DNA from 2 places in the Pseudorhizobium sp. NPDC055634 genome. Region 2 is predicted to be linked to the other one. Evidence: predicted binding sites of a transcription regulator. Region 2 holds the regulator's gene; the other holds the start of a gene.

Region 1 (6,567 bases), on a different contig from region 2:
CGAGGCCGAACTGACCTTCAACGTCACCAACGAGAAGGGCGAGAAGGTCGTCTTCGGCTCGGTCGGCGGTGGCGGGCGCTATGACGGGCTCGTCTCCCGCTTCATGGGCCAGCCGGTCCCGGCGACCGGCTTCTCGATCGGCGTCTCGCGCCTGATGACGGCGCTGAAGAACCTCGGCAAGCTCGGCCAGGACGAGGTCCTCGGGCCCATCCTCGTCACCGTCATGGATGGCGACGTGGAAAGCATGGGCCGCTACCAGCGTTTCACCCAGGAGCTTCGTGCCGCCGGCATCCGCGCCGAAATGTACCAGGGCAACTGGAAGAAGTTCGGCAACCAGCTGAAATACGCCGACCGCCGCGGCTCGCCGATCGCCATCATCCAGGGCGGCGACGAGCGGGCAGAGGGCGTCGTGCAGATCAAGGACCTCATCGAAGGCAAGCGCCTCTCTGGGGAGATCGAGGACAATGCCACCTGGCGCGAGGCGCGCGTGGCCCAGGAGGTCGTGCCGGAAGCGGAACTGGTCGCCAAGGTGAAGGAAATCCTGGCCGCTCAGGCCGAGGACCGCAGGCGGGCGAAGGATGTCTGATCGCCTCTCCAACCCTTCCCGCAACGGGGAGGGTCGCAGCGAAGCGACGGGGAGGGGTAGTACGGCCATGCCGCTGACCGACATGCCCGATTTCGCTGACAGCCTGCTGGCCGAATTCGATGCGCGCGGCACGACGCGCGTCAGCACGCCGGTCATCCAGCCTGCCGAGCCCTTTCTGGACATGGCCGGCGAGGACCTGCGCCGCCGCATCTTCCTGACGGAGAGCGAGACGGGCGCAAGCCTCTGCCTTCGCCCGGAATTCACCATCCCCGTGTGCCTGCGCCACATCGAGACCGCCACCGGCACCCCGAAGCGCTATTCCTATCTCGGCGAGGTCTTCCGCCAGCGCCGCGAAGGGTCGCATGAATTCTATCAGGCCGGCATCGAGGATCTCGGCGAACGCGATACGGCGGCTGCCGATGCCCGCGCCATCGGTGACGCGGTCGGCATCCTTTCCCGCCTCGTTCCCGGCCGCGCGCTTGCGGTGACGCTCGGCGACCAGGCCGTTTTCGAAGCCGTGGTCAGGGCGCTCGGCCTTCCGCTCGGCTGGCAGAAGCGGCTGATCCATGCCTTCGGCGACATCGCGCACCTGGAAGCGCTTCTCGACCGGCTCGCAAGGCCGCAGCCCGTCGCTGGCCTCGATCCGGAGATCGCCGCCCTCCTCCTCGCAGACAGGGAAGAGGAACTCGTGGCGCGGATCGACCGCACCATGCAGGAAACAGGCTATTCCACCAATGCCAGCCGGTCACCGCTCGAGATCGCCCGGCGCCTGAAGGACAAGCTGACGCTTGCCGAAACCAGGCTCGATGGCGGGGCGCTGCTTCTGCTGCGGGAATTCCTGACGCTCCGACTGCCGCTTGCCGACGCATCCTCGGCCCTGGCAGGCTTCGCCGATGCGGCAGGGCTCGATCTCGACCCGGCGCTCGACCGCTTCAACGCGCGGCTTGCCGCGCTTGCCGGAAGCGGCCTCGATCTTTCCGGCATGACCTATCGCGCCGCCTTCGGCCGTCCCCTCGATTACTACACGGGCCTTGTCTACGAAGTGACGGTGGCGGGATCGCCTGCCGTACTCGCCGGTGGCGGCCGCTTCGACCGGCTGCTCACTCTGCTCGGCGCAAGGGATCACATCCCGGCGGTGGGTTTTGCTCTTTGGCTCGACCGGATCGAGCAGGCGAGGGGCCTCTGATGACGATCACCATCGCACTGCCCTCCAAGGGGCGCATCAAGGACGATACGGCCGCCGCCTTCGCTCGCGCCGGGCTGACCATTTCCGCCGTCGGCAACGACCGCTCATACCGCGGCCGGATAGACGGCATGGACGGCGTCGAGGTGGCCTATCTCTCCGCATCGGAAATCGCCCGGGAACTGGCGGCCGGCACGGTCGATTTCGGTGTCACCGGCGAAGACCTCGTGCGCGAGGGCATGGCCGACGTGGACACGAAGGTCGAATTCTGCAGCCGCCTCGGTTTCGGCCAGGCGGATGTCGTCGTCGCGGTGCCGGAGATCTGGCTGGACGTGGAGACGATGGAAGACCTGGGCGACGTCGCCGCCGACTTCCGCACCCGCCACGGACGGCGCCTCGCGATCGCGACGAAATACTGGCGGCTGACACAGCAGTTTTTCTCGCGACAGCACGGCATCCAGCTCTACCGCATCGTCGAAAGCCTCGGGGCGACCGAAGGTGCGCCGGCCGCCGGCCAGGCGGATATCATCGTCGACATCACCTCCACCGGCTCGACGCTGCGGGCGAACCATCTCAAGGTGCTGGGCGATGGGGTGATCCTGAAGAGCGAGGCCTGCCTCGTCCGGGCCCGCAAGGCCGAACACGAGCATGATCCGCGCATCGCCCGGATCATGCAGGCAATCCGGGGCGAGGGCGCCTGACCCGATGGCCGGGGACGATAACATCATCGGCCTCTATGAACGGCACGCGCAGGCGTTCGATGAACTGCGCGGCAGGAACCTCTTCGAGAGGCCCTGGCTGGACCGCTTCACCGCTCTCCTTCCTGCACATGGTACCGTCCTGGACCTTGGCTGCGGCGCGGGAGAACCGATCGCCGGCCACCTGATCGCCCGGGGCCTGCGCCTGACGGGCGTCGACAGCTCCCCGACCTTGGTCGGCCTGGCGAAAGACCGGTTTCCCGATCACCAATGGATCGTCCGCGACATGCGCCGGCTGTCCCCGGGACGCAGTTTCGACGGCGTCCTTGCCTGGCACAGCTTCTTCCACCTCAACCCGGACGACCAGCGCCGGATGTTTCCGGTCTTTGCCTATCTCTGCGCCCCGGGTGCGCCCCTGATGTTCACCACCGGTCACTTCGAAGGCGTGGCGATGGGCGAATTCGGCGGCGAGCCGCTCTACCATGCAAGCCTTTCGAGGCAGGAATACCTGGCTCTCCTTGAGGAGAACCGTTTCGAGCTCGTTGCGCAGATGGACCAGGATGCGGGATGCGGCGGAGCGACCGTCTGGCTGGCCCGCCGGAAGCCCTGAGATAACAAAAAAGGCGCCGGACCCCGGGGTCCCGCGCCCTTTTTGGGAGGAATGCTGCCGAGGCTAGGCGGCGACTGCCACGGACCCGCGGCGGCCATCGACCGAATAGGCGCCGGCTCCGGCTGCGGCAAGCGCCAGGAAACCACCGGCGATCGTCAGGTTCTTCATCATCATCAGGCCGTTGAACATGGTCAGCAGGCCGTTTGCGGCTGCCGGGAAGTCAGGCACGTTGATGGCGCCGGAATGGAAGACCAGCCCGGTGAAGGCCGCGAATGCGGCCAGAAGCACCGCCGAGATGCGCGTCTGGAACCCGACCAGGACGAAGAGCCCCAGCAGTAGTTCGAAAATGCCGGCGAGATAGGCGAGCGCGGTGGCGGCCGGTAGGCCTGCTCCGGCGATCATGCCGGCCGTGCCCGCAGGATCGAGAAGCTTCGGATAGCCGGACAGGATGAACATCGCCGACAGCAGGATGCGGGCGGCGAGACGCAGAAGATTGGTGGTGGCGGTGTTGGGCATGGAGCTCTCCAGAAGAAGCGTTGATCTGATTTCGAGGCATCGAATTCTGGAGGGGAATGTGACGCGTTTTGCGTTTTTCCGAAAGCTGAACAATTGACGACAGATTGTCGTCTAATATTGAACAATGGTCACTCTGCCTGATCCGTCAACGAGAAAAGGGCGGTCTCGCGACCGCCCTTCCGATTGAACCGGATGGCTCGGATGTAGGACCCTGAGGTCTTACATCATGTCCATTCCGCCCATGCCGCCCATGCCGCCAGGCATGCCGGCCGGAGCGTCCTTCTTCGGCAGTTCGGCGATCATGGCTTCCGTCGTGACGAGGAGGCCGGCAACCGAGGCTGCGTCCTGAAGGGCGGTACGGACGACCTTGACCGGATCGACGATACCCATGGCGATCATGTCGCCATACTCGCCGGTCTGGGCGTTGTAGCCGAAGTTGTCGGTGTTGCCTTCAAGGATCTTGCCGACGACGATCGAAGCTTCGTCACCAGCGTTCTCGGCGATCTGGCGGGCCGGAGCCTGCAGGGCGCGACGAACGATGTTGATGCCAGCTTCCTGGTCGGCATTCTCGCCCTTGACCGACAGCTGGTGGGAAGCACGCAGCAGGGCGACGCCGCCGCCCGGTACGATGCCTTCCTGGACGGCAGCGCGGGTCGCGTTGAGCGCGTCGTCGATGCGGTCCTTCTTTTCCTTCACTTCGACTTCCGTCGAGCCGCCGACGCGGATCACGGCAACGCCGCCAGCGAGCTTGGCCAGGCGTTCCTGGAGCTTCTCGCGGTCGTAGTCGGAGGTGGTTTCCTCGATCTGGGCCTTGATCTGGGCAACGCGACCTTCGATGTCGGCCTTCTGGCCTGCACCGTCGACGATCGTGGTGTTTTCCTTGGAGATCGAGACCTTCTTGGAACGGCCAAGCATGTCGAGGGTAACATTCTCGAGCTTGATGCCGAGATCTTCGGAGATGACAGTGCCGCCCGTCAGGATGGCGATGTCTTCCAGCATGGCCTTGCGGCGGTCGCCGAAGCCCGGAGCCTTGACGGCAGCGATCTTGAGGCCGCCACGCAGCTTGTTGACGACGAGGGTCGCGAGGGCTTCGCCTTCGACGTCTTCAGCGATGATGAGGAGCGGCTTGCCGGACTGTACGACGGCTTCCAGGACCGGCAGCATTGCCTGCAGGTTGGAGAGCTTCTTTTCGTGCAGCAGGATATAGGGGTCGTCGAGATCGGCGACCATCTTTTCCGGGTTGGTCACGAAGTAGGGCGACAGGTAGCCGCGGTCGAACTGCATGCCTTCGACGACTTCGAGTTCGGTCTCGGCGGTCTTGGCTTCCTCGACGGTGATGACACCCTCGTTGCCGACCTTCTGCATGGCTTCCGCGATGTCGAGGCCGATCTGGCGCTCGCCGTTGGCGGAAATCGTGCCAACCTGTGCAACTTCTTCCGAAGTGTTGATCTTCTTGGCCTTGGCCTGGAGATCGGCGACGACGGCCTTGACGGCGAGGTCGATGCCACGCTTCAGGTCCATCGGGTTCATGCCGGCCGCAACAGCCTTGTTGCCTTCGCGAACGATGGCCTGGGCGAGGACGGTAGCGGTGGTGGTGCCGTCACCGGCGATGTCGTTGGTCTTCGAAGCGACTTCGCGGACCATCTGGGCGCCCATGTTCTCGAACTTGTCTTCGAGTTCGATTTCCTTGGCGACGGAAACGCCGTCCTTGGTGATGCGCGGTGCGCCGAAGGACTTGTCGATGACGACGTTACGACCCTTCGGGCCGAGCGTTACCTTGACGGCATCAGCGAGGATGTCGACGCCGCGCAGCATCTTTTCGCGCGCGGTACGGCCGAACTTTACTTCTTTAGCTGCCATTTTGAGAACTCCTGAAAAGGGGTGTCAGCGTTATTTCGGAATGCGAAGACTGAAAAAATCAGCCGATGATACCCATGATGTCGGATTCCTTCATGATCAGAAGGTCTTCGCCATCGAGCTTGATTTCCGTGCCGGACCACTTGCCGAACAGGACGCGGTCGCCGACCTTCACGTCGAGAGCGATCAGGTCGCCGTCGTCGTCACGTGCGCCGGGACCAACGGCGACGATTTCGCCTTCCTGGGGCTTTTCCTTGGCGGTGTCCGGGATGATGATGCCACCCTTGGTCTTCTCTTCAGACTCGACGCGACGAACGACGACGCGGTCGTGCAGGGGGCGGAAATTGGTGCTTGCCATTGTCTTATCCCTCGATCAAATGACATGGATGGGTCAGCGGACCCATATCGGTCGTTAGCACTCGCTAAGGGGGAGTGCTAACTGGCGTCGAGATAAGCTTGGCTTTGACCGGAGTCAAGAACGGCGCAGAACGAAATCTCCCATATTCCTGCGAACCCTGGCACCTCGCGAGGCTCGAAATTCCTTGCCATCGGGCACAGGCTTTGCGATGTCAGCGCCGGTTCAGTATCGGTTCGGGAAAAGACATGGCCAAGCGCATAAGCAGTCTCAGCGAGATCACCGGCGATTACGATGTCGTCCTGTCGGACGTCTGGGGCGTGGTTCACAACGGCGTCGATGCCTTCCCCGATGCCTGCAAGGCTCTCGCCGACGCGCGTGCCGCAGGGGTGACGGTGGTGCTCATCACCAATTCGCCGCGACCCTCGCCCGGCGTCATTTCGCAGCTTCGGCTACTCGGGGTTCCGGACAATTCCTATGACGGCATGGTCACCTCGGGCGACGTGACGCGGCAGCTGATTGCCGAGGGGCCGAGGAAGGTCTTCCTGCTCGGGCCCGAACGCGACATGCCGCTGTTCGACGGGCTCGACGTCGAGGTCGTCGGCGCCGACGATGCGGACGCCATCGTCTGCACTGGTTTCTTCGACGACGAGAAGGAAGTCCCCGAAGATTATCACGACATGCTCGTCGCCTTCCAGAAGCGCGATGTTCCCTTCATCTGCGCCAATCCCGACCTGGTCGTCGAGCGGGGCCACCGCATCA
Region 2 (6,567 bases):
CGATGCCTGTCTCGCGGATCACCAGCTCGCCGGATTCCACCAATCCGCCGGCGCCGCGCATCGTTTCGCGCATCAGTTCATGAATAGAGTAGAAGCTCGCCCGGATGGAATAGGCAGTCAGTACCAGCCCGACAGCACGTGGTGACAGAAGTTCACGGCACACGTCCAGCATCACGGGCAGGTGCTCGAACAGATGCCAGACCTCGCCGTTTGGACCACGGCCGAACTTCGGCGGATCGGTAAGAATGATGTCGTAGCGGTTGCCGCGGCGCTCCTCCCGCTGGATGAACTTCATGGCGTCTTCGCATATCCAGCGGATCGGGGCCCGATCAAGGCGCGACAATGCTTGGTTCTCGCGAGCCCAGCCGATCGCCTTCTTCGATGCATCCACATGGGTCACCTCCGCACCGGCAGCGGCTGCGACGAGCGAAGCCACTCCGGTGTAGCCGAACAGGTTCAGCACCTTGAGCGGACGATCCGCAGCCTCGACCTGCCGCTTCATCCATTCCCAGTGGACGATCTGTTCCGGGAACACGCCGACATGGCGGAACGAGGTGAAGCGACCGAGGAAATCGACCCCGAGCAGCGTCAGGGGCCAGGTTTCACCCAGCGCTTCCTTGGGAAAGCGCCAGCGCCCGATACCGTCCTCGTCGGTATCTCCGGTGAAGACGGCATCAGCCTTCTGCCACTCCGCGGCGGAAAGTGACGGCTGCCACAGAGCCTGCGCCTCGGGCCGGACGATCCGATAGGGGCCGTACTGTTCCAGCTTCAGGCCGTTGCCGCTGTCGATGAGGTGAAAGTCTCCCGCGCCGGAGGATTCCAGGATCACCGGGACCCGCTCCGGGGGCCGTTCGCCGAGCCTCGCGATGAGGGCTCGCTGCGGGGCAGGCTCGGTCGCCGCCTTGCCGCCGGCGATTGCCGCTTCCTGCCTCTGTGGCTTGGCCGGCCTGTCAGGACGGGGACGGCTTGACTGCGGGCTACCGCTCCTCCCGGGCCTCCGCTCCGTACGTTTTTCCCTGTTCTTCACTGCATGTCCGATCGGTTGACGTTTCGGGTGCAAATAGCATCGGCCCGCCTGTTGGCAAAGGACTTTAAAGACTACAAAAGCCTGTCGGAAGGCCCCTTCTCGGGGCCCTCAAATAGGGATGCGTTGACTTTCGCAATCCACAGGCGTAGAAGCCCGCCGCAATTGCAACGGACAAAAGCAAGCACCCTTACCCACTTCGGTCATACCTTCTAAAAGCGTCCCGGCGCCGCGTGAAGCGCTTGGATGAGGTGGATGGTTGGCGTAGACTGAAACACGCAAGTCACAATAAGAAGGAACCAATCCATGAACGTGCGTGTATCTGGTAAACAGATGGAGATCGGTGACTCGTTCCGCCAGCGGATCGAGGATCAGATCGGCGAGGCTGTGGCCAAGTACTTCGACGGGGGCTACGCAGGTCAGGTGATCGTGGAGAAATCCGGGTCGCGTTTCTCGGCCGATTGCAAGATACATCTCGATACCGGCATCGTCCTGCATGCAGCAGGCCAGGCCAACGATCCGCAGCTGTGCTTCGATGCCGCCGCAGAGCGGATCGAAAAGCGCCTTCGCCGCTACAAGCGCAAGCTGAAGGACCATCATGGGGGTTCCCATGGCAACGGGCAGGCGGAAATCGCCTATACCGTCATGGATGCCATTCCGGAAGAAGATGAGGAACTGCCCGAGGATTTCGCGCCGACTATCGTGGCGGAAAGTTCGAAGCAGTTGCGTACAATGTCGGTTGCCACTGCCGTCATGGCTCTGGACATGACCGACGAACCGATCCTGCTGTTCAGGAGCCCCGGCAAGGAGGACCTGAACATCGTCTATCGCCGCAATGACGGCAATATCGGCTGGATCGACTCCACCAATATCAAAGGCTAACGATTCTGGGAGAGCGTCGGCAACGGCGCTCCCTCCACCTTGCGGTGGTAAAAAGGAAGAAGAGAATGGCTTTGGCAGATTTGCTGCAGCAAGATGCGATTATTCCCGCCCTCAAAGTGAATTCCAAGAAGCAACTGTTGCAGGAGTTGGCCGCGAAGGCCTCCAAGCTCACCGGAGTTGCGGAGCGGGAGATCTTCGACGTCATCCTGCAGCGGGAAAGACTGGGCTCCACTGGTGTCGGCCATGGCGTGGCCATTCCGCACGGCAAGCTCAGCAGCATTTCGTCCATCAGCGGCGTGTTTGCGCGTCTTGAAACGCCGGTGGACTTCGAGGCTCTCGACGATCAGCCCGTCGACCTCGTATTCCTTCTGCTCGCTCCGGAAGGCGCGGGAGCAGACCACCTCAAGGCCCTTTCGCGGATTGCTCGCGTGCTGCGCGATCAGGAACTGGTCGCCAAGCTGCGTCAGACCGATTCCGCATCGGCCATCTATGCTTTCCTGAACGAGGAACAGGCCAACGCGGCCTGATCGCCAGGGCTGAAGGCAAAACAAAAAAAGCCGCCCGGCGCCGATGGCAGCGGGCGGCTTTCTCTTTTTCAGGGCCGGGTCAACCGCCCGTCTTTTCGCTCTCTCCGGCAGCAGCCGCTTCCACCTTCGGGCCGCCCTTCGAAACGCCTACCATGGCCGGCCGCAGCACGCGGTCGCCGATCGTGTAGCCCGCCTGGACGACCTGGAGAACGGTGTTGTTCGGCACGTCGGCGTTCGGGATCTCGAACATCGCCTGATGGAAATTGGGGTCGAACTTCTGGCCCTCTGCGTCCATCTTCTTCACGCCGTGACGCTCCAGCGCGGACAGCATCGAACGCTCGGTCATCTCGACGCCTTCAAGCAGCGCGGTGAGGCTCTGGTCGGCCGCGGCCCGGACTTCGGCCGGCACGGCATCGATCGCCCGGCGAAGATTGTCGGACACGGCGAGCATGTCGCGTGCGAAACCGGCGACGGAATAGGACTTGGCGTCCTTGACGTCGCGCTCGGTGCGCCGGCGAAGGTTTTCCATTTCCGCGGCCATGCGCAGGAAACGGTCGCGAAGTTCGGCGTTTTCAGCCTTGATGGTCTCGACGGGATCCGGCTCCGCAGCCTGTGCATCTCCCGCAGCCGTTGCCTCATCCTGCAGGCCGGGCGCCATGGCCTCCGCAGCGCTGTCCAGGGCAGTTTCATGCTGGCCCGCGTCAGGTCCGTTTTTCTTCGTTTCGTCGGTCATGACCTTCTCCGGTGTATTCGTTCACAAAGTCGTGCCCGATATCGAGGTTCGAACCTCAAAAATCAAGACTGATGCAAGAATGGGATGTCATCGGGGCTGGCGGGTGAGCCTTGCAAGAAGCTGGGCGGTGTAATCGACCATGGGGACGACACGGGAATAGTTGAGACGCGTGGGGCCGATCACGCCGACGGCGCCGACGATGCGTTCCTCCTGATCCCTGTAGGGCGCCACGATGAGCGAGGAGCCCGACAGCGAGAACAGCTTGTTCTCCGAGCCTATGAAGATCCTGACGCCCGGGCCACTCTCGGCAAGGTTCAGGATCTCGATAAGACTGTCCTTCTTCTCCAGGTCGTCGAAGAGCAGGCGCAGCCTGTCCAGGTCGTCAAGATCGGTCATGCCTTCCAGGAGGTTGGCCCGGCCGCGCACGATAAGCTGGTTCGGCTTGCCGTCCTCGCGCGTTCCCGACCACACCGCCAGGCCACGCTCAACGAGTTCCTGGGACAGGGCGGTGAGTTCGGTCTGGACCTGCGTCTTCAGCTTCTCCAGCTCGGAGCGAAGCTCGAAGAGCGTCTGGCCCGCCAGATGGGCGTTCAGAAAATTTGCCGCCTCGGTCAGCTGCGAAGACGTCACGCCCGCAGGCAGTTCGATGATCCGGTTCTCGACCTGATTGTGCTCTCCCACCAGGACGGCGAGCGCCTTGGTCGGCTCCAGACGGATGAACTCCACATGCTTGAGGAGCGGGTCGTTCTTGGTCGTCACCACGATGCCCGCACCGCGCGACACACCGGATAGCATCCGGCTCGCGTCGTTCATCAGGCTTTCCAGCGGCCGGTCGCGATCCTCCAGACGGATCTGGCGGTCGATGCTGGTCCGCTCTTCCTCGGAAAGATCGCCGACCTGCATGAAGGCATCGACGAAGAAGCGCAGGCCGGACTGGGTCGGCAACCGTCCTGCGCTGACGTGCGGCGCATAGATAAGGCCCAGTTCCTCGAGGTCACTCATGACATTGCGGACGGATGCCGGCGAGAGCGACATGGGCAGGAGGCGCGAGAGATTTCGAGACCCGACCGGCTCTCCCGTTTCGAGGTAGCTTTCAACGATGCTCCTGAAGATCTCGCGCGAACGGTCGTCGAGTACCGCGCGGCTTTCCCTTCGTCCCATCAATCCCATTTTTTCTTTGAGCTCTCTGCTTCGTACTGGACGAATATAGTCATCCGCCGATGTCTTCGCCACACGGAAAGTTCTGCACGGTTGCGGATGCACGAGGCCGCTCCGAGCCTTTTTCTTTGCAAATGACGGGCGAGGCCCGTAGAACGCCTTACCAATTCTCAGGAGCATGACATGCGGCCTTCAGGCAGAAAAACCGACCAGATGCGCGCCGTTTCCTTCGAGCGCAACTTTTCGAAACATGCGGAAGGGTCCTGCCTCGTCCGCTTCGGCGACACCCACGTCCTGTGCACGGCAAGCCTGGAAGAGAAGCCGCCGGCATGGCTGCGCAACAGCGGCAAGGGCTGGGTGACGGCGGAATACGGAATGCTGCCGCGCGCCACCGGCGACCGGATGAAGCGCGAGGCAGCCGCCGGCAAGCAAGGCGGCCGCACGCAGGAAATCCAGCGCCTGATCGGTCGCTCGCTGCGCGCCGTGGTCGACCTGACCGCGCTCGGGGAAAAGCAGATCACCATCGACTGCGATGTCATCCAGGCGGACGGCGGCACCCGCACGGCTGCCATCACCGGCGGCTGGATCGCACTGCACGACTGCCTGAAATGGATGGAAGCCCGTTCGATGACGAAGGTCGACAAGGTTCTCAAGGACCATGTCGCGGCGATTTCCTGCGGTATCTTCGCCGGGCAGTCGGTCATCGACCTGGACTATCTGGAAGACTCCGCCGCCGAGACGGATGCCAATTTCGTCATGACCGGCAAGGGCGGCATCGTTGAGATACAGGGGACCGCCGAAGGGGAACCCTTCAGCCAGGAAGAATTCCTTTCCCTGCTGGCGCTTGCCAGGGCCGGCACCGAGGAGCTGGTGGCGCTTCAGAAGCAGGCGATCGCAGCCTAGGAGAGAGCGGTGCTGATCGAAGGGATGCTGGAGACGGCCCTCTATGCGGAGAACCTCGATGCCGCCGAGGCCTTCTACGCCGGCATCCTGAAACTCGAACGCATCGTGCGCGCCGACAACCGCCACGTCTTCTTCCGCTGCGGGCCGGGCGTGCTGCTGATCTTCAATCCCGACGAAACCGTGAAGCCGCCTGCGCCTGATGGGCCGCAGGTGCCACCGCATGGGGCTCGAGGCGCAGGCCACGCCTGCTTCCGGGTTGCCCGCAACAATCTCGACGCAATCGCAGGCGCGCTCAAGGCGGCGGGCGTTGCGATCGAAAGCGACGTGGTCTGGCCGGGCGGGGCTCGGTCCATCTATTTCCGCGACCCCGCGGGCAACAGTCTTGAATGTGCCGAACCGGGCCTCTGGTCCGTCGGCTGAGGATATCGGAACCATGCGCAAGCTCGACACCAAAACGATCGTCGTCGCCAGCCACAATGCCGGCAAGATCCGGGAGATCGCCGAACTGATCGGTCCGCTCGGTTTCAGTGCAAAGTCAGCGGCGGAACTTGGACTTCAGGAGCCTGACGAAACGGGGACGACCTTCGAGGAGAACGCCGGGATCAAGGCCCTGGCTTCCGCCAAGGCCTCCGGGCTTCCGGCGCTTTCCGACGATTCCGGGCTCGTCATCGACGCGCTCGACGGAGCACCCGGGGTGTACACCGCCAACTGGGCCGAACGTGACGACGGCAGCCGGGATTTCGCGATGGCGATGGAGAAGGTCGAACGCGCACTCGAAGAGCGCGGGGCGACGACCGCCGGGCAGCGCACCGCGCGCTTCGTGAGCGTGCTTTGCCTTGCCTGGCCGGACGGCCACACGGAGTTCTTCCGCGGCGAAGTGGAAGGCACCGTCGTCTGGCCGCCACGGGGAGACAAGGGGTTCGGCTATGACCCGGTCTTTCAACCGAAAGGCCACGACCTTACATTCGGGGAGATGAGTTCCGACGAGAAACACGGCTGGCGTCCCGGCGAACCCGAGGCGCTTTCCCACCGAGCCCGCGCGTTCAAGCGCTTCGTGGAAACCTGCCTGGAGGGCTGAGCGCGTTGACCCTCGCCACCACCCTTCTGCCCGATACCGGCGAGCCGGGCTTCGGCGTCTATGTGCATTGGCCGTTCTGCGCGGCCAAGTGTCCCTACTGCGACTTCAACAGCCATGTCCGCCACCAGCCGGTGGATCAGCCGCGCTTCACGCAGGCTTTCCTGCGGGAAATGGCCACCACGCGTCAGATGGCCGGCCCGAAGACCGTCACGAGCATATTCCTGGGCGGCGGCACGCCGTCGCTGATGGAGCCGGCCACGGT

What was found. The regulator HrcA, encoded in region 2, represses chaperone genes, less so after heat shock. The targets are predictions, from matches to a motif close to GTTAGCACTCNCNNNNNGNGAGTGCTAAC.
Region 1: the regulator HrcA is predicted to act here: its motif matches at 5,862-5,890, upstream of groES (co-chaperone GroES).

Annotation. Positions count from the first base shown of each region.
Region 1 covers NZ_JBSHHW010000011.1:31,249-37,815, forward strand. The annotation lists gene hisS (histidine--tRNA ligase) at 1-586, shown strand, start outside; gene ACWGPT_RS17030 (ATP phosphoribosyltransferase regulatory subunit) at 654-1,772, shown strand; gene hisG (ATP phosphoribosyltransferase) at 1,772-2,470, shown strand; gene ACWGPT_RS17040 (class I SAM-dependent DNA methyltransferase) at 2,475-3,077, shown strand; gene ACWGPT_RS17045 (DoxX family protein) at 3,141-3,593, opposite strand; gene groL (chaperonin GroEL) at 3,813-5,453, opposite strand; gene groES (co-chaperone GroES) at 5,512-5,808, opposite strand; gene ACWGPT_RS17060 (TIGR01459 family HAD-type hydrolase) at 6,054-6,567, shown strand, end outside.
Region 2 covers NZ_JBSHHW010000002.1:76,439-83,005, forward strand. The annotation lists gene ACWGPT_RS03390 (class I SAM-dependent methyltransferase) at 1-1,027, opposite strand, end outside; gene hpf (ribosome hibernation-promoting factor, HPF/YfiA family) at 1,331-1,906, shown strand; gene ptsN (PTS IIA-like nitrogen regulatory protein PtsN) at 1,972-2,433, shown strand; gene grpE (nucleotide exchange factor GrpE) at 2,513-3,166, opposite strand; gene hrcA (heat-inducible transcriptional repressor HrcA) at 3,254-4,336, opposite strand; gene rph (ribonuclease PH) at 4,508-5,227, shown strand; gene ACWGPT_RS03420 (VOC family protein) at 5,252-5,647, shown strand; gene rdgB (RdgB/HAM1 family non-canonical purine NTP pyrophosphatase) at 5,661-6,305, shown strand; gene hemW (radical SAM family heme chaperone HemW) at 6,302-6,567, shown strand, end outside.